Regions from separate parts of the Exiguobacterium sp. UBA6309 genome, predicted to be linked through region 1. Evidence: a T-box and tRNA genes for the amino acid it is inferred to sense, from the RefSeq annotation. Region 1 holds a T-box; the other holds one or more tRNA genes.
The links. The T-box of region 1 lies ahead of alaS (alanine--tRNA ligase). A T-box ahead of a tRNA ligase gene usually reads a tRNA of that ligase, here a tRNA-Ala.

Region 1 (10,505 bases):
GTTTGGTCCGGGCAAGGTTTTCTGGCCAATAATTCTGTGGCACATAGGCATGTTCGAAGTCGTGCGGATATTGGTAGGTGACGCCATTCCCAAGTGCCGCTGCACCCGGATGATGGGCATCGCGCAGGTGTGGGGGAACAGGTCCACCATCTGAACGACGGACGAGCGTCAATGCTTGGTCAATGGCTGAGATGACGGCATTCGATTTCGGTGCTGTCGCGAGATATAGGACCGTTTCAGCAAGCGGAATCCGAGCTTCCGGGAAACCAACGTATTCGCACGCGCGCGCACAGGCATCGACCATCAATAACGCTTGCGGATCAGATAGACCGATGTCTTCTGCCGCATGGACATAGAGACGACGAACGATGAAACGGGGACTTTCACCGGCTTCAATCATGACGGCGAGCCAGTAGAGCGCGGCGTCCGGATCGGAACCACGAATCGATTTAATGAAAGCGGAGATGACATCATAATGACGATCGCCGTCCTTATCATACTTCAATGCCTTTTGCTGAATCGATTCCTCCGCGACAGCGAGATCGATCGTGATTTGACCATCGATTTCCGGAGTCGTCAAGACGGCGAGTTCGAGCGCATTCAATAATGCCCTGTAATCGCCATCTGACAACTTGACGTAATGATCGATCGCGTCCTCCGTGATCGTGATCGGATATTTGCCAAGACCACGCTCTTCGTCCTTCAGGGTTCGGTCGAGGACGATTCGTAAATCGTCTGCCGTCGGGGGCTCGAAACGAAATACCGTTGCTCGTGATAAGAGAGCAGCATTGACTTCAAAACTCGGATTTTCAGTCGTCGCACCGATCAACGTGATCGTACCCGCCTCAAGTGCCGGCAGTAAGGCGTCTTGCTGCATCTTATTGAACCGATGGATCTCATCGAGAAAGAGGATCGTTTTTTGATCCTCGAACTGAAGACGAGCCTCGGCTGCTTTTAAAATCTCCCGTAATTGTTCCAGTTTTGCCGTGACCGCATTCAATTGCTCGAATGCTGATTTCGTATAACTGGAAATGACACGTGCGAGCGTCGTCTTACCGGTGCCCGGTGGACCGTAAAAAATGACGGTCCCGAGACGGTCGGCTAAGATGGCGCGCCGCAAAAGCGTCGTCTCTCCGATTAGATGGCGTTGTCCGACGATTTCATCAAGATTCTGCGGACGCATCCGATTTGCGAGCGGTCCGGCAGGAGACTGGGATTCAAATAAATGTGCCATACACATACGCTCCTTCCACTTTTAGCTACTACTATACTAGAAAGGATGATCCTTCGCATGATGAAAATCTCGACGAAAGGGCGATATGGTCTGACGATCATGATCGCACTCGCAAAAGAAGCTGAATCAAAACCATTGTCCTTAAAAAAAATCGCCCAGATGTATGATTTATCAGAGCACTACCTCGAGCAATTGATCGCACCACTTCGAAATGGGGGTCTCGTCAAAAGTGTCCGCGGCGCTTATGGCGGGTATAAGCTCGGTCGTGAAGCACAAAACATTACGGCGGGTGAAATCATCCGCCTGCTTGAAGGACCACTCGTCGTCGTCGAAGTCGATGCTTGTGACGAGGTCACGAAACGCAAACTTTGGGATAAAATCCAACAAGCGGTCGATCAAGTACTCGATTCAACGACACTACAAGACTTAGCAGAAGAAGACGATACAGGATACATGTTCTATATTTGAGAGGTGAATACGAATGAATTACTTTGACCATTCGGCGACGACGCCGATGCGTCCAGAAGTCCTTGAGGCGATGACGCCTTATTTGCTCGAACAGTACGGGAATCCATCAAGTGTCCATGCGGCTGGTCGTTCTGCTCGGGCGGCGATCGACAATGCACGCCGACAGATCGCACAAGAATTAAATGCGAAACCAACCGAACTGATTTTCACGAGTGGTGGAACGGAGTCGGATAACTACGCCATCTTCGGTGCGGCTGAGGCAGCGCTTGAAAAAGGGCGTCATCTCATTACGACACGGTTTGAGCATCATGCCGTACTCCGTGCGTTCGAAGAGCTTGAAAAGCAAGGCTATGATGTCACATATCTCGATGTACCGTCGTCTGGCGTTGTGTCGTTGACTGCCTTACAAGAAGCAGTTCGGGAAGATACGATACTCGTCTCGATCATGTTTGGTAACAATGAAGTCGGAACGATCCAGCCAATTGCGACATTCGGTCAATTTTTACGGGAACGCGGTATTTTGTTTCATACGGATGCGGTGCAAGTGTTCGGCAAACAAGCAATCGATGTTGAAGCGTTACAGGTCGATCTCTTATCCGCGTCTGCTCATAAAATTAACGGTCCAAAGGGAATCGGACTATTGTACGTGCGGACTGGTGTGAAGTTAGCACCTCACACGTTCGGCGGAGAACAAGAACGCAAGCGTCGTGCTGGTACAGAGAACGTACCGGGAATCGTCGGTTTAGCGAAGGCGCTCGAACTGATGGTAGCGGAGCGTGATCAACAACAGGATCAGATCACACAGTTGCGTACCGTCTTGCTGACTCGATTAGATGAAAGTGGTATCAAGTATGAAGTCAACGGTATCGAGGGATTACCGAATGTCCTCAATCTTTATTTCCCGCAAATCGAGATCGAACCGTTCTTGATCATGCTCGATATGCGGCAGATGGCGGTATCGAGTGGGAGTGCATGTACGGCAGGGTCTGTCGAACCTTCGCATGTCCTGTCGGCGATGTATGGCGAAGATGAACGAACGCGCGCATCTGTTCGGATCAGCTTTGGGCACGGAAATGATGTTCCGCAAGTCGAACTACTCGCACAAGCCTTGCAAGATGTCGTAAAATCGTTTCAGAATTAACTAAGAGGTGAAATGAATGAATACACGAGCGAAAGCCCCGAGTGAAACGACAGTCGTCGTTGGGATGTCGGGCGGTGTCGATTCGTCTGTGACGGCTCATTTATTAAAAGAGCAAGGCTATAACGTCATCGGGATCTTCATGAAAAACTGGGATGACACGGATGAGAACGGCTTTTGTACGGCGACGGAAGATTATGAAGACGTCATCGCCGTAGCCAATCAAATCGGCATTCCGTATTATGCGGTCAATTTTGAAAAAGAGTACTGGGATAAGGTCTTCACGTACTTCCTCGATGAATATAAACTCGGTCGGACACCGAATCCAGACGTCATGTGTAACAAGGAAATCAAGTTCAAAGCGTTCCTCGATCACGCGATGCGCCTTGGTGCCGATTTCGTCGCAACAGGTCATTATGCACGTGCTGTCTATGAAGATGGAGAACATAAATTGCTTCGAGGCGTGGATGCAAATAAAGATCAAACGTATTTCTTGAATCAATTGTCGCAAGAGCAAATCGCGAAGGCGATGTTCCCAATCGGTCACATGGAAAAATCAGAAGTGCGCCGGATTGCAGAAGAAGCGAACCTTGCAACAGCTAAGAAAAAAGACTCGACCGGTATTTGCTTCATTGGCGAGCGGAACTTTAAACAGTTCCTCGGTCAATACCTACCGGCACAACCCGGTGAGATGCGGACGCTTGACGGCAACGTCATGGGTCGTCACGATGGATTGATGTACTATACGATGGGGCAACGCCACGGGCTTGGTATCGGTGGAGACGGAGAACCTTGGTTCGTCGTCGGAAAAAACCTAAAAGAGAACATTCTCTATGTCGATCAAGGATTCCATAACGAATTATTGTATTCGGAAGGATTACTTGCTTCAGATGTCAGTTGGACATCAGAACGTCCAGTCGGTGAGACATTCCGTTGCACAGCAAAATTCCGTTACCGTCAACAAGACACAGCCGTCACGGTTCGTGTCCTTGAAGATGGACTCGATGTTTCGTTTGACGAACGTCAACGGGCGATCACACCAGGACAAGCGGTCGTGTTCTATGATGGAGACATCTGCCTCGGTGGTGCGACGATCGATGCAGCCTATAAAGCAGGCGAACGCCTCGCTTATCTAGCGTAAGGAGCAAAAGAAGATGAACTATAATGAAGTAGGGTTCCGGCATCTAGAAGCTGGAAATTATGAATTAGCAGCGCAAGCTTTTAATGATGCGATCGAACAAAACCCAAAAGATCCGACAGCATACGTCAATCTTGGAACATTACTGCAATCGATGAACGACGCTGATCGTGCCCTTCGTTTTTATGACCGGGCACTGATGATCGATAATACGTTCGCGAGTGCCTATTATGCGAAAGGTGCTCTGTTCTTTGCTGCCGATCAACTCGTCGAAGCAGAGGAATCATTGCGCGCAGCCTTATTATATGGACTTGATGACGCTGATCTCCATTTCATGCTAGGGATGACGTATCAAAAACTCGGTGATCCAGTACGCGGCTTACCTCGTTTACAACGCGCGTCAGAACTAAACGGTGTCGATATCGAGATCGCATTCCAATACGGACTTGCCTTAGCGCAAAACGAGAAGTTGGAAGAAGCGGTCGAGATGTTCGAGCATGTCTTGATGCTGGACGAAACGCATACAGATGCACGCTATAACTATGCGATCGCCCTTGCCTTCCTCGGTCAACAGGAAGCGTGTTACGCAGAACTTGAAGCCGTTCTTGCCTATCAGCCGGAACACGCCCTTGCACGAGATGCGAAAGCGAAGATGGATGCGTTATTAAAACAAGCAGACTGATTCAAAAAAGACGATTCCAAATGGAGTCGTCTTTTTTACGCTATTTAATTCCCGACTTCACGAATGACGCGAAGTGGAGGTCCGGAAAAGTCTTCATAGGCTTCATCCATGTTTTTCGTATACAGTTCGATGACGTTATTTTCTGTATCCTTGAAATAAGCAGAATGCTCTTTTTGATTCGATGTCTCCTGTTCGTCCCATTCTCTGAGCTTCACGGTAATCGATGCTTCCCGCAATTGATTCAAGGCTTGTTGGAACTCGTCCTTCTCAACGTAAAAGGCACAATGAACATGGACACCACCTTCATCGTACAACGTGTCCCATTCGGACACTGGTAAGTGTTTGACGGTCCGTTCTTCCATCGTGAAGTCCCGTTTCAGCCACAGACCGAGTCGAGTGTTACCGCCGATGTAAAGCCACGTTGCCCAAACCCCGTCTTGTTTAGATTGTTCTTTACTTGGTTCCGCATCCTCAGGAGCCCATTGCTCGACGATCGGAATGCCAAGTGTCCCATTCCAAAAACCGACCGCACGGTCCATATCCTCGACTTCAAGTACTAATTCACACAATCCTGCAATCGGTAAACGTGCCATCCTTAAACTCCTCCTCTTAACGAAATGGTTCACGGTATCTTTCCCTGATTTAAAATCCGGTAAACGAATGCTATGATGAAAGCAGCGAATGAAAAAGAGAGAAAGAAGGTGGAGTGATGGAGCACCCCCATCAAGTCGTCGGGCGCGTCAAACGTGTGCTCTTTTCTTCTGAAGAAGAAGCACACTCCATTGTATTGGTCGCCGTCAAAGAAAAGAACTTTGATTTAAAAGAAACCGAGCTCGTCATTACGGGTACAGGAGTCGGAATCGAACTCGGAGGAACGTATCAAGCATTCGGCCGTCTCATTGATCATCCTCGCTTCGGAAAACAACTGAAGGCGGAGCTGATTCGCCGATCGGTTCCGATGACCAAACATGCGACGATCCGCTTCTTGACGAATGGTTCGTTCACCGGCATTGGTCCGAAGACAGCGAAAAATATCGTCGATGCTCTTGGAGAAGAGGCAGTGGATCTCATCTTAAAGGATGAACGGGTACTGAATCAGGTGCCTGGGTTAAAACAAAAACAAGCCGACATCATCTTGAATCGACTCGCGACGCTATACGGTGTCGATCAGTTGATGCTGTTTCTAGCGCCATTTGATGTCACACCGAAGCTGGCGGCAAAGATTTATGCTGCTTATGAAGGGGACGCGATGGCGCGAATACGAGAGAATCCATATTCCTTGATGTATGAAGTGAATGGGATTGGTTTTAAGATAGCCGATCATATCGCCGCGCACCTCGGACTCGTCGGATTACATCCGGAACGCGTCGCTGCTTCGATCATGCACATATTAGAACAAGAAGCGGGCGAGGGACATGCCTTCGCGACGGTCGACTCGCTGTTGCAACGGGCACCCCGTCTGCTAGGGGAAGATCCGGGAGAGCGGCTGGAACAAGCGATCGAACTGTTGCTCGCTGAAGATAAGGTCAAGCTTGAAGAAGGTTGCTTGTATTTACCGACGATCTTTTATGCGGAAGTCCGCGCGGCGAAGGAACTCGCGCGGGTCATGGCGAACGGAGCGGAACAAGAAGTCGATGTCGCGACGATCCTTGAAGCAATCGGGCACCTCGAAGAACAGTTCGGCATGGAATATGCCGCGCAACAGCGAGAAGCGATTGAGTTAGCGGTCAAAGCGCCGCTGATGGTCTTGACTGGTGGACCGGGTACCGGTAAGACGACTGTCATCAAGGGAATTTTGCATGCGTTGCAAGAAATTCATGACTGGCCGCTTGAGAAGAGTCGCGTCAAGACAGGAGAGGTCTATCCATACGTCCTTGTTGCACCGACGGGACGTGCCGCTAAACGTCTGTCGGAAGCAACGGACGTGCCGGCGATGACGATTCACCGTCTATTGAAGTATGATGGAACGAACTTTCAACTGAATGAGGATCAGCCGATCACGGGAAAAGTACTGATCATCGATGAATCGTCGATGATTGATATCTACTTGTTATCGAGTTTGCTTCGCGCCGTCCCGAATGGCATGAAGATCTTGTTCGTCGGTGACCGCGATCAATTGCCATCCGTCGGTCCAGGACAGGTGCTGGCAGACTTGATGGATACGGAAGGAATTCCCGTCGTCCGTTTGAGCGTCGTCCATCGTCAAGCAGAAGATTCTTCGATATTGCGTCTTGCGCACGATTTGAAGAACCGGACGACGTCTGCTGATTTGTTATCACCACTTGCGGATCGCCGCTTCTATACTGCGTCTCCGCAAGAGACGTTACGGGGCATCTCGGCCTTCGCGGAAAAAGCACTCGCAAAAGGCTACTCGAAATTCGATGTCCAGGTCCTCGCGCCGACCTACCGGGGTCAGGTCGGGATCGACGAATTGAATGTCGCCTTGCAACGCGTCTATAACCCGGAGGAACCGAAGAAACGGGAAGTCAAACAAGGAACGCGGATTTACCGGACCGGGGACAAGATTCTCCAGCTCGTCAACAATGCGGAAGAAAACGTCTATAACGGAGATATCGGCGAAATCGTCAATATCTTCTTCGCTAAAGAGAATGTCGATAAAGTCGATAAAATCATCGCCCGGTTCGATCAGACGGAGGTCGAGTACAACCGGAGTGATTGGGATCAATTCACGCACGCCTATGCGATTACGATCCACAAAGCGCAAGGATCCGAGTTTCCGATCGTCTTGATGCCGGTCTATTTCACGGGGGCATTCAAGCATTCCCGAAACTTGATTTATACGGCGGTCACCCGTGCGAAGTCGAGTTTGTTATTGTTCGGCGACCCACGAGCGTTTCATAAAGCGTCGCAAGAAGAGGAGCCGCGGCGCCGAACACGATTGATCGAACGACTCGGTGGGGTGACAAAGACTTGACGGATGCTGTTCGATAGGTAATAATCACGATAGATGAATGGACGTAACACGTTGATGGAAGATAAGTAAAAGGAAAACTCGAGTCCAGAGAGAAGTGAGTCTGCTGCAATCACTTTCTCGAGTCCCTTTGAAGCTCCTTCCGGAGTCAGGTGTAAACACCTGCGGGTCATCCCCGTTATCAGATGTTCGAGGTAGGCAATAGGTTGCTTACGAACGAGGGTGGTACCACGGAAGCGATGCTTTCGTCCCTTTTCAGGGATGAAAGCATCGCTTTTTTGCGTCCAAATAAAACCAATGGAGGTAACTGTTCATGAAAGCTCTAAAACCATTAACGGGTGCACAAATCCGTCAGATGTATCTTGATTTCTTCCAAAGCAAAGGGCATGCGATCGAACCGAGTGCTTCACTCGTGCCGGTCGAGGATCCATCGCTCTTGTGGATCAACTCGGGTGTTGCAACACTCAAGAAATATTTTGATGGTCGTGTCATTCCTGATAATCCACGTATCGTCAACGCACAAAAATCAATCCGGACGAACGATATCGAAAACGTCGGGAAAACAGCGCGTCACCATACGTTCTTCGAGATGCTTGGAAACTTCTCTGTCGGTGATTATTTCCGTGAAGATGCAATCAAATGGGGTTGGGAACTCTTGACGAGTGATGACTGGTACGGTCTTGACCCAGAACGTCTTTCGGTCACGATTCATCCGGAAGATGATGCAGCGCGTCAAATCTGGCTTGAACTCGGTGTACCGGCTGAGCGGATCATTCCGCTTGAAGATAACTTCTGGGAAATCGGTGAAGGTCCATCTGGTCCGAATACGGAAATCTTCTTCGATCGTGGTCCAGCTTTCGGAGACGATCCGAACGATTCAGAACTTTATCCAGGTGGCGAAAACGAACGCTATCTCGAGATCTGGAATATCGTCTTCAGTCAGTACAACCACGACGGACACGGCAACTACACGGAACTTCCGCGTAAAAACATCGATACTGGGATGGGACTCGAACGGATGGCGTGTGTCATGCAGGACGTGCCGACGAACTTCGATACGGATCTGTTCATGCCGATCATTCATAAGACAGAAGAAATCAGCGGTAAAATCTACCGTGATGATTCGAAACTCGATGTAGCATTCAAAGTCATCGCAGACCACATCCGTACTGTGTCATTCGCGATTGGTGATGGTGCTCTTCCTTCGAATGAAGGACGTGGATATGTCCTTCGTCGTTTACTACGCCGTGCGGTTCGTTATGCGAAAATGCTTGGGATCGAACGTCCGTTCATGTATGAACTCGTTGATACGGTCGGGAACGTCATGATTGACTTCTACCCACAAGTTCCGGAAAAAGCGGACTTCATCAAACGCGTCATTAAAAACGAAGAAGAACGTTTCCATGAGACGCTTCATGACGGTCTTGCAATCTTGAACACGGTCGCTCAGACGTCTAAGGCGAACGGTGAGCATGTCATCAGTGGTGAAGATGCGTTCCGTCTGTATGACACGTATGGTTTCCCACTCGAATTGACAGTCGAGTATGCGGAAGATCATCAGATGTCTGTTGATGAAGAAGGCTTCAAACAAGCGATGGACGCACAACGTCAACGTGCGCGGGCAGCACGTGAAGAGAGCGGTTCGATGCAACAACAATCGGAAGTCCTCTCGACACTAAAAGATAAAAGTACGTTCGTCGGCTATACCGACCTTAAGGCGGATGCAAAAATCATCGCATTGTTGCATGATGGAGAACGAGTCACAGAAGTGGCTGCTGGTGAAGAAGCGCAAGTCATTCTCGATATCACGCCGTTCTACGCTGAAAGTGGTGGTGAAGTCGCGGATACAGGAACAATCGAAGGCAAAGACTTCGTTCTTGATGTCAAAGATGTTCAAAAGGCGCCAAACGGTCAAAACTTGCATACGGTCATCGTCCGTACAGGAATCGCAACGGAAGCGGCGGATGTCGTTGCAAACGTCGAAGCAGCAGAACGTAAAGCCGTCACGAAAAACCATACAGCAACACACTTGCTTCATAAAGCATTGAAAGACACGCTCGGAACACACGTCAACCAAGCGGGATCACTCGTTTCTCCAGAACGTCTCCGCTTCGACTTCTCACACTTCGGTGCAGTGACACAAGAAGAGTTGACAAAAATCGAACAAGACGTCAACCAAGCGATCTGGGCATCATTACCGGTTGATATCGAAGAGATGAACATCGCTGATGCAAAAGCAAAAGGCGCGATGGCATTGTTCGGTGAGAAGTACGGGGAAACGGTCCGTGTCGTCTCAGCAGGCACATACTCGATTGAATTGTGTGGCGGAATCCACGTCGGAAACACTGCAGAGATCGGTCTGTTCAAGATCGTCTCAGAGTCTGGGATCGGTGCAGGTACACGCCGGATCGAAGCCGTGACAGGTGCAGGCGCGTATCGTGTGATGAATCAACACTTAGAAACACTCGAACAAGCAGCAGCTGTCTTGAAAACGAAAACGACGGAAGTTCCAGTTCGTATCGAAGCACTGCAACAACAACTTCGTGAGACGGAACGGGCGAACGAATCGTTGCAAGCAAAACTTGCGAACATCGAAGCTGCTTCACTAAAGGACGATGTTGAGGAAATCAACGGCGTACGTGTGCTTGCGAAACGTGTCGACGTCTCAGATATGGATGCCCTTCGCGGTATGATGGATGAGTTGAAGAGCTCACTCGGATCAGCAATCATTGTTCTCGGTAGTGCGCAAGGTGAGAAAGTCAATCTCGTCGCAAGCGTTTCAAAAGATTTAATCGACCAAGGCTATCATGCTGGTAAATTGATCAAGGAAGTCGCAACACGCTGCGGTGGTGGCGGTGGCGGTCGCCCTGACATGGCTCAAGCTGGTGGGAAAGATGCGTCGAAATTAGAAGA
Region 2 (10,505 bases), on a different contig from region 1:
GTGACTGCCGGTACGAAGTAAAAATTGCCGACGAACCTGTGCGTTTGAGAGATAGCCGTCTAAAATTTTTCGTTTTTTTAGTTGGTAGCGAAAATCGGATCCGAGAAAAACGGCTGGAATCGTCAAAATCAAAATCGGGAGATCCGTCCACTCAATCAAAACACCGACTGTTATGAATAGAAACACGTTCCAATACCAGCGTGTGCCGAGCCATTCGACATCCCGATACGCGAGGGCAAGTTTTTGTAGGCGTTCTTCACGAGCCGTTTGCATAGTACCTTCTCCTTTAGCGAGCTTGATGAATTTCTTTTTCCGTCACATATGTTGGATCGATCTTTCGTGAGACGAACTCTAACGTTTTTCGGCAGATCCAGTAGAACGGAATGACGACGATGACGAGACCGATCAAGAAAGATGTATTCGGGCGATCGACTGCCCAAACGATCAGACCAGCGAGTGCTCCGTATTGTAAGATCCCGATCAACACATGCACGTGATAAAGCCGTCTTGCAGAAGTCTCTGATGTATATTCCGCAACAAGCGCGAACCGCTTGCGTTGTACGAACATGTCGTAGCCAAAATACAATAACGGGACGATCATCGCGTAGATTGGTTTCTCGAGTGTGTTACTGAGCGCTAAGAATGCCGCAAGCATGACCCACATGCCGGTCTGTGTCTTTTGGTGCATCTCTTCGTATAACGTCGCTAATGCTTTCGTTTGTGTATGTACGTGTTCCATGATCTCCCACCTCTTTATACTGTCATATACTTACATTTTACTGCATCGGTTTCATATCTAGTATGATTTTTTGAAAAAAAGATGTCTTGTCGCTTCGGACAAGACATCTTTCATTAGAGACTATGCACTGACCTGGATGATCAGATAGATGACACTATAGGCAACGATCGCGAGCGGTATCAATGCGACACCGATCAGCCAGCCGTTTTTGTCACGGATACCGAGATATAAGACGAGACACCCCACGATGAAGGCGATTAATGTCGTAAACGGATTCATGGTTGTTCCCCCTCTAATTGTTTCTGCTCTTAAATTTCCCGCTCCACTCGTCTCATAAACCCTTCAAGGCGCTTCGACACACAACGAAAAGCCAGACGGATTTCCGCCTGGCTTGTTCATTGTTACCTTATTTTTTCGTGATGACGACTGTTTTCGTAACGACGTGTCCACCCAGATCCTTCAGTTTCAAGTTGTACGTGTTTTTTCCTTTTTTGAGCGTCACTTTTTTCGTGATCGTCTTTTTGAAGGCTTTCATGACGTACGGTTCTTTGAACGTCCGGCGGTATTCCGCGCTACCATTGAAGTCGAAGCGTAATTCGCTGTAGTTATCGCGAAGTACGATCTTCATCTCAGCTGTTTTTGTTTTACTTGAGACGGTTTTTGGTGCTGTGACACGAATCGTTGGTAATTCTGTGTCGATGATGACTTGACGGTTGAACGCCACACGATTCCCTTTTCCATCGTATGCTTCGACCTTGAATGACTTGACGCCATCCGTCGTGTACGTCACGTCATGGCTGAACGCATAGTTTTGTTGGGCTGCATCGAAACGCAGTTTAACAGTTTTTCCGTTGATCTTGAACGATTTGATACCTGACTCATCAGAGACATGACCCGCGATGTTGATGACTTTTGATGTTGCAAGACCAAGAGCGACCGGTGTATCGATTTGAACATTTGGTACGGCTTTATCAACGCCTGTCGTGTTGACGTCTTTTTTCACACTGTTTCCAGCATAGTCTTTGACGACGAAGGCAATCTTCGCGCGCTCCGGCAGATCCGTCAACGTGTACGCTTTTTCTGTTGCGGCAAGTGGTTGCTTTAAGACACTCTTTCCATTGACGAGGATATCGTATGACGCAACTCCTGTTCCTTGGTCGCCTGCTGTCCATGAAAGTGTTGATTTCGCAGCATTCCATTTCACAGTCGCTGCTGGCTTTTTCGTATCGACATAGACTGGGAAGAGATTCGTCTGCCATTTTGCGTTCGGATAATCGATCACCGATTTGACTTTGTAGTAGTAAAGACCATCTTTGACCGGTTTCCCGTTGATCGTTCCGTCCCAAGCAGCGCTTGTGACTGGTGTGTAGCCGTTCTCTGAACCGCTATCATAGTAGTTCTTGACGACGTCCGTTTGCATATCAAGCTTCTGAAGTGTTGTTTTATTCCGGTCAAGAATCGAATACTCGACTTTTTTCGCATTTCGAAGGAACGAGATGATCGGGAAAGCTTCATCTGCGCTACCGTCGTTGTTCGGTGAGAACGAGACTTTGTTCGCGACAACTTTTCCAGCGGCATTCGTACCAAGGAATTCGAAATCGTCCTTCACTTCAGTCGCTAGACCTGTCAATCCGTAGAACGTGTTGTTTTTATCGTACAATGGTGCATCTAAAATCGGAGCTTGATCCCATTTTCCTTTGAATCCAACATAAGGAACTGTCAGTTCTGGATTTTTGCTCTTCGTATCGATCAGACGGACGAATCCTTCGACGAAGTAGCCGTTTTTAAAGACTTGTTCAAGCGGAAGCTCGTTCGCCCAGTCAGTCGTGTTCTTCAAATCGACTGACACGCTGACTTTCGTTGAGCTCTTCGGATTAATCGAGACTGAACTCGCTTTCTTCGAGCCGACTGCAAATGAGATCGGGTATGTGCCTATGTTGGCATCTACCGTACCAATCGTTCCTTTTTTGAAGATTCCATTTGCTTCAAGGAAGTTCGATCCTTGTGCACCGAGATCTGATTGAACCGTTCCCGCTAGCTTATACGTCACTTTTTCATTGCTGTAGTTTTTTAAATCAAGCGTGAATGTGAACTTCTCGCCGACTTCCTTCAAGGATGCCTTGCCTTCACCTGACTTTGTCTCTGTGATGACGACTGGTGTCTTCATCGCAGCACGAAGATCCATCAGTCCAGCTCCCTCACGACGTGGGGAGTAGAAGTTGCCTGTTTTCAGTTCTGCGTTGTATTTTCCTTGATCGAGTTGCGGACGCGATGTATTCATCAAGATGTTTTTGGCGAGTTTAACGCGTGTTGCACCAGTGACTTTGAAGTCCTTCGCAATCCGTTGCATGACGAGTGCTGTTCCACCAGCGACGTGTGGTGCTGCCATCGATGTACCGCTCATGACGCCATACTCGTTATCATTAAGCGTCGAATAGATTTTCCCACCTGGTGCCGTGATTTCTGGCTTGAAGTCAAGGCTTGGCGTGACACCCCATGACGTGAAGTCAGACATTTGTCCTGCGACCGGGTTATCGGTTGAGACCGCTTTTCCGTCAAATGTCACTGCGATTGCCTTGCCTTCTTTTGCTTTTGCTTCGAGATCATTCCCGTCCGCGATGCTAAGCGTGACGAGTGGAATCGTCGGATTGTTGAGCGCCATGCTGACGTAATCCCCGTGATCGACTCGACCGCGGACGATGACACCTGCTGCCCCTTGCTTCTCAGCTTCTGCTTGGATCATACCGTAGTTGAAACCACCGTTACGCACGACGAAGACGACTTTCCCTTTGACGTCTTTACCTTCATAGTTCGAAGCTTGACCGTCACCGACATACACGACATCCTTCTTCTCTTTATCGAAGACGGCAATCGGATTCGGCGAATCTTGTTTTTGGTATGCCAAATAACCGGCATCCTGACCGTCGATCGTCAGCGCCATGCCTTCAAGCGTCAATTTCGTATTTTCGAGTGACGCGACTTGGAGCGCCTGGCTCGTCAATCCTGGTGCACCAACGACACCGATATCCGGGTTTGCTGTATATGGATTACCCGCACCATGACCTGCAAACGCCGAGTTACCAGCAGAGATCGCACACAAGATACCGTTGTTCATCGCGTTGACGATTGCGCGTTGTTCTGGAGCATCTGAATTGACGAACGATGCCGTCGAACCGAGACTCATGTTGATGACATCGGCTCCGAGTGCAATCGCATCATCGATCGCTTTAATGTAGATATCGCTGAATGTCGATGGCATTCCTGGATCGTTTCCGAAGACTTTCATCGCGAGGAGCTGTGTTTCCGGCGCGACCCCTTTGATACCACCGTTTGCTTCATCGCCGTTTGCTCCGACCGTACCTGCGACGTGCATCCCGTGCATCGATGCCCCCGCACCTAAGTCACGGATTTCGCTGTCGTGATCGGCATAGTTATAGCCGTACGGTACTTTTTCCGTGAAATACTTTCCTTTTAAACCTTTTGTTTCTTTCGCACTATCGACCTTCGAAGAGGTTAAATCCACCTTTGTCTCTGGACTCAAGACCATGTCTTTGTGCGATGGATCAATCCCCGTATCGATGACCGCGACGACGGTTCCTTCCCCTTTAAAGCCATAGTCCTGCCACGTTTCCTTCGCATTGACCATGTCCTTGCTGTACAGCATGTCTGGCTTGGCACCTTTATCGACGGTTGGGCGCGCATATTCGTGCGCGATATGTACACTTTTGACTCCTTCGAGTTGTTTGATATCTTCGATGTCACCGAACTTCACTTCACCACTGAATCCATTGATGACGGTTGTGAAGCTTTCTTTATATGTAACAGGAATCGCCTTTTTAGCGATAGCTGACTTGACTGATTTTTGGACGCTGACGAGTCGATCCTTGATCGATTCCTTTTCGGCATTGCTCAATGTGCTATACCGCTTGTTTTGAGATTGGGCGATTTGAATCGCCGGTTTTTGTTCCATCTCGATGACGACTCGGACTTTATCCGATTGTTTGTAGTTCTTTTCTTGTCCCGATTTCTTCAGTGAGAGCGCCTGCGGTTTTTGACCCGTCGCTTTGTCTTGCGAGGACAGTGCACCTTGCGCACTGACTAGATTGGAAGACGTCATTAAGACGGCTGCCATAAGTGCAATCTTCTTCTTCATGCGTTCGTTTCCCCTTTTCTGTAAAACCATAGTAGTAATACTAATAAAACAGTTTAACGAAAATTCTGTATTTTTAGTTTAATGAAGTTAATGGAAATAAACAATTTATATTTGTCTATTTTTTTAATTTTTTTCTTTTTGGTGACATTTTATATTTGGAAGGAATTTAACTGGGAACATAAAAAAACTCCTCGAGCACTCGAGGAGTTGAACGTATGAACTTGGTGGAGACTATCGGGATCGAACCGACGACCTTTTGGCTGCCAGCCAAACGCTCTCCCAGCTGAGCTAAGCCCCCATGAATTATCTTTAGTATACGCATCGCTAACTGCTTTATCAATATAAACATAACGCTTTCATAAAAAAGAATTCCTCCCGAAATGGCTGGAAGGAATTCACGATTCATTTATTCAATTCACGCATCAAATCCGCCTGTCGTTCAAGCTCTGCCTGTTGCTCGAGGATCAAGACCTTTTTATACGTCCGCGCGGAAATCAAGATACTGATTTCATAGAGAACGAACAACGGCACTGAGATCATCAAGTGTGACGTCACGTCCGGCGGTGCGATCAATGCCGCAACGACGAACAGCGCGAAATACGCATATTTTCGATTCTTTCGCATGAAATATGGCGTCACAAGACCAAGGCGTGTCAGGAACATCGTCACGACCGGCAATTGGAAGAGAAGACCAAACGGCATCGTCAACCGGATCAAGAAACTGAAGTAGTTTTCGACCCCGATGACTTGCTCGATCCCCAATTCTTTCCCGAGATCCGTTGAGACTTCGAGCAAGAAGGGAAGCAACCAGAAATACGAGAAGGCTACACCAGCCAAAAATAGAAAGAAGATGACTGGAATATACGTCAGTGTTGCTTTTTGTTCCTTTTCATAAAGCCCTGGTCGGACGAATGCCCACAGTTGATACATCCAGAACGGTGACGCTAAAATCAGCGCGATGATGAACGCAAGATTCAAATACAACATTAAAGGATCGGCGACGTTGAAGGCATTTAATCCGATACCGAGCTCTTTTAAGTCCGCTTGCAGAAAACGGACGAGCGGTCGAACGAGCGGAAATGCGACAGCGAACAGGACGACGACGATGAGGAGCGACCAGACAATCCGCTTACGCAGTTCGTCTAGGTGCGACGTCATGCTTTGTTCTTGATCAACCGTCATGATTCAATCACTTCTCTTTCGGTTCGTCCTTTTTATCGTCGTCCATGATGCCGTTCGTGGCATTCTTGAACTCTTTCAATGTTTGACCGGCAGCACGACCGAATTCCGGCAACTTCTTCGGTCCGAAGATGATCAACGCGACGACAGCAATTAATCCGATACTCGCAGGTCCGATACCTAACGTGAGCGGGATAAGGTTTTCCATTATGATTTCACTCCTTCAGCTGATTGCGAATAATGCTTCATGAAATAAACTAACGACTGCAACTCGATCGATAAATCGATGTGATGAACCCGAACGCTCGCTGGCACGTTCAACCGTGCAGGCGTGAAGTTCAGAATGCCTGTCACACCATACTCGACTAACTCATCCGCTACTGACTGTGCGAACTGGGATGGAACCGTCAAGATGGCGACATCGACCTGATTCGCTTCGATTTGTTCTTTCATGTCCGAAACATGATAGATTGGAACGTCATGCGTCGTTGTTCCGACCTTCTCTTCGTCCGCATCAAACGCAACGACTATCCGAGTACTATTATTCTTTAAAAAGTTATAATTTGCAAACGCTGTTCCGAGATGACCGACCCCAATCAAGGCAACATTCGTCACCTCATCTTGATTCAAGGTTTTCCGGAAAAACGTTAAGAGATGTTGAACGTTATATCCATACCCCTTCTTCCCTAGTGCCCCAAAGTAGGAAAAATCGCGACGAATCGTTGCTGAATCAACCTTCACCGCCTCGCTTAACTCAGCAGAAGAGACGCGGAGCTTGCCTGAATTGTATAAACTTTGGATGAAGCGATAATATAGCGGCAACCGTTTTGCTGTCGCTTGTGGAATTTTTGTGTCTGATCCATTCATCCTGCAGTTCCCCCTTCGGCCACATCCATCGTGGCACCCAAATCTTTGCAAAAAGCTTTCTACTCTCCTTGATTGTAAACCACTTCACATAGAGTCACAAATAATATATTCCGCAGGACCTCGCGCTTTTGTTCGTGATAGACTAAAGGGTGGAAGGATGGATGGAAATGATACTCTTACAAGTCAACCAACTCTCGAAATCATTCGGCGTCGAGCCGATTTTAGAAAATATCAAATTGGAAGTACAAGAGCGCGACCGAATTGCGCTCGTCGGTCGAAATGGTGCCGGTAAATCAACCTTGCTCAAAATCATCGCTGGTGAACTCAGTCATGACTCGGGCGATATCATGAAAGGTAAAGATGTCAAAATCGGCTATCTCGCGCAAGACAGTGGTCTCGAATCGAATGAGACGATCTGGAACGAGATGCTGACCGTCTTTGAACATCTGCAAGAACAAGAACGGACACTGCGCCGGATGGAAATCGAGATGGGCATGGAGCACATCTTGAACGACCCGGTCGCTTACGATCGACTTCTGAAGACGTACGATCAAGCACAACATGACTTCTCAGAAGCAGGTGGTTATCAGTTCGAAGCGAATATTCGCTCCGTCCTGCACGGCATGCGCTTTTATCCAGACGATTACTCACGCCGGATCCAGACATTGTCCGGAGGTCAACGGACACGGCTCGCCTTAGCGAAGATGCTCCTGCAAGCACCAGAGCTTCTCATTCTCGATGAACCGACGAACCATCTGGATATCGATACGCTCGCTTGGCTTGAAAGTTACCTCGGTGGTTATCGTGGTGCCGTTCTGATCGTCTCGCACGATCGGTACTTCCTCGATCAAGTCGTCAATGTCGTCTATGAGCTCTCTCGTAATGTCTGTCGTAAGTTCACTGGGAACTATACGAAGTACCTCGAGCAAAAAGCGGCATTGTACGATCAAGAAATGAAACAGTTCGAACAGCAGCAAGAAGAAATCGCGAAGATGCAGGATTTCATTCAACGAAACATCGCTCGGGCGACAACGACAAAGCGTGCTCAAAGCGTTCGAAAACGGCTCGAGAAGGTCGACCGGCTCGACCGACCAGATGGAGATGAACGCAGTACGGTCCTCTCCTTCCCAATCGAAAAACAGAGCGGGAATGACGTTCTTCAAGTCAATCAATTGGCAATCGGTTACGAAGAAGCTGTCTCAAAAGACATCACGTTCCGCTTGCAACGCGGCGAATCACTGGCACTCGTCGGACCGAACGGAATCGGGAAGTCGACGCTCTTAAAAGTCCTCGTCGGTCGTTTACGTCCTCTCTTCGGTGATTTCCGTTTTGGCACCGGCGTCTCGATCGGGTATTACGATCAAGAGCAAGCAGAACTCAATGACCGGAATCGTGTCATCGATGAGATTTGGAACGAATGGCCACTGATGCGCGAACAAGAAGTCCGTTCTGTGCTCGGACAATTCCTGTTCAGCGGCGACGATGTCTTCAAGATTGTCCATGAATTGTCCGGTGGCGAACGCGGACGTCTCGCGCTCGCAAAACTGAAACTCCGGAAGACTAACGTCCTCATCCTTGACGAGCCAACGAACCACTTGGATCTGGATTCGAAGATGGTCCTTGAGAACGCTCTCGTCGACTATGAAGGTACGCTACTCTTCGTTTCCCATGACCGGTACTTCATCGATCGGATCGCGACACGCGTCATCGAGATGAGTGAAGCTGGTGTGACAGAATACCTCGGCGATTATTCGTACTACACAGAGAAGAAGGCTGAACAAGAAGAAATCGCTCGCCTTGAAGCCGAAGAGGCAAAAGCGGCAAAAGTCACGGCATCGAAGACGATCGACAAAGAAGCACAGAAAGAAGAAAAAAAACGCCGTCAGCAAATCGAACAACTCGAACAAGATATTGAACGGCTCGAACAGCGTTCAGCGGAAATCGAACAGTTGCTTTGCGAACCGGAAGTTTTTAATGATATTCCAAAAGCGACAGCGTTATCTGCGGAACGAGACCAGATCGATGTCGATCTACTTGAATTGATGGAACGATGGGAGAACCAACACTGATGCGAACGAAAAGCTTTTTCATCAACCTGATTCAAGGACTGTTATCCGGTATTCTTTATTTCGTTCCGATGTATGCGGACTACGTGTCCGCCTTCATCCGCCCGGATGCCTTTAATGCTGCTCTTCCTTTGTTCCTTCTGATTTCTTGCATGATCGGACTTGTCATCCAGACATGGAGCGGTCTTCTCGTCAGTCTACTCTCTGGACTATGTTGTACGCTTCTAACGACACAACTGTTCGTCGAACTCAATGATCCATTGATCATATCCTATTATGGTAGCGTCACTCCCTTGACTGCCTTTTTGATCAGTTGTGTCGGGGTTTGGGCGCTGGCAATCATTTTTTATTTGCTCGATGGTTATCAGTATAGTAAACGTCACGGACTCGAAGGTTCTTCAAACGAAATCGATCCACAACCTTGAAGTCCGATCGATGAACTAGATACGCGATATGAAAAAAGGAGTGGAGATTCCGGTAGCTAGACCGGTCTCACCACTCCTTTTTATTTAAATCGAAACGTTCGTCGTCAACATGGATCGTACACTGAATCAAGCATTCACACTTCTATCATTTTGTCGGTCGAGCAATCGTAAACGTCTTCCCGATCGTCGCATAATCATTTCCTGCTAAGCGAGCGACAGCCTTCAATCCTGCCGCATCGATCCGGAACGACTCGACGAGTTCATCCGCGACGTGATAGCGCAGTACTTCCCCGATCAAAAGATCGGCACCTTCTAGCTCGACATGTTGTGTTAAGCGCATCTCGAACCGGATTTTCGCTTCCGCGATTCCGGGCACGTCGATTGCATCGCTATCGACGAGCGTTAAATCCGTCCGTTCGAGTTCACTTTCACCGTAAGCGAGTGGCGCAGCCGTCTCATTGACAGCGTCGACGATTTCTTCGCTGACGATATGGATGACATAGCTTTGTTTTGCTAGGATATTACGTGCCGTATCCTTTTGTCCCTGATCCGTCCGTTGTACGGCAATCACCAGTTGTGGCGGACTACTTGATGCGACCGTAAAGAAGGAAAAGGGGGCGGCGTTGACCGTCCCGTCTTCCCCTAGCGTCGTCACGAAGGCAATCGGACGCGGAATGATGCTTCCGATCAGTAATTTATAATTGTCTTTTGCGCTAAGCGTTGATGCCTCGAACTTCATGAATGACCCACCTTTTTCCTCACCCGATGAGTGCAGCGAGTGAATAGTCTCCAGCACCGATCATCGCCACTCCAAGGGCGATAACGATCAATGCCATGTTGTATTCGTACCCGTTCTGCGTCACCCAGTAACCATTCGCACCGTGTACTTTAACGATCGCGACAAGCATCGAACCGATGATGAGGATTGCAGCGATCCAGAGGAATACCCCGCTTGCAAACAATAATCCACCGATTAATTCAGCAAGACCCGCTGTAATCGCGAGTGCTTTTCCTGGCTTCATGCCAATTGATTCGAACCAACCGCCTGTTCCAGCGATGCCGTGTCCACCAAACCA

Region 2: it encodes a tRNA-Ala, which carries the amino acid that the T-box ahead of alaS (alanine--tRNA ligase) is inferred to sense. The anticodon was not compared.

Annotation. Positions count from the first base shown of each region.
Region 1 is NZ_DJTL01000025.1:27,342-37,846, reverse strand. It holds gene B3M90_RS06735 (replication-associated recombination protein A) at 1-1,234, opposite strand, end outside; gene cymR (cysteine metabolism transcriptional regulator CymR) at 1,295-1,702, shown strand; gene B3M90_RS06725 (cysteine desulfurase family protein) at 1,716-2,843, shown strand; gene mnmA (tRNA 2-thiouridine(34) synthase MnmA) at 2,860-3,981, shown strand; gene B3M90_RS06715 (tetratricopeptide repeat protein) at 3,995-4,660, shown strand; gene B3M90_RS06710 (VOC family protein) at 4,705-5,253, opposite strand; gene B3M90_RS06705 (ATP-dependent RecD-like DNA helicase) at 5,370-7,595, shown strand; T-box leader at 7,638-7,848, shown strand; gene alaS (alanine--tRNA ligase) at 7,906-10,505, shown strand, end outside.
Region 2 is NZ_DJTL01000037.1:51,370-61,874, forward strand. It holds gene B3M90_RS13110 (hypothetical protein) at 1-273, opposite strand, end outside; gene B3M90_RS13115 (hypothetical protein) at 287-739, opposite strand; gene B3M90_RS13120 (hypothetical protein) at 860-1,018, opposite strand; gene B3M90_RS13125 (S8 family serine peptidase) at 1,146-4,892, opposite strand; tRNA gene B3M90_RS13130 (tRNA-Ala) at 5,115-5,190, opposite strand; gene tatC (twin-arginine translocase subunit TatC) at 5,295-6,074, opposite strand; gene B3M90_RS13140 (twin-arginine translocase TatA/TatE family subunit) at 6,082-6,279, opposite strand; gene B3M90_RS13145 (redox-sensing transcriptional repressor Rex) at 6,279-6,938, opposite strand; gene B3M90_RS13150 (ATP-binding cassette domain-containing protein) at 7,106-9,007, shown strand; gene B3M90_RS13155 (hypothetical protein) at 8,989-9,429, shown strand; gene B3M90_RS13160 (flavin reductase family protein) at 9,575-10,168, opposite strand; gene B3M90_RS13165 (DoxX family protein) at 10,188-10,505, opposite strand, start outside.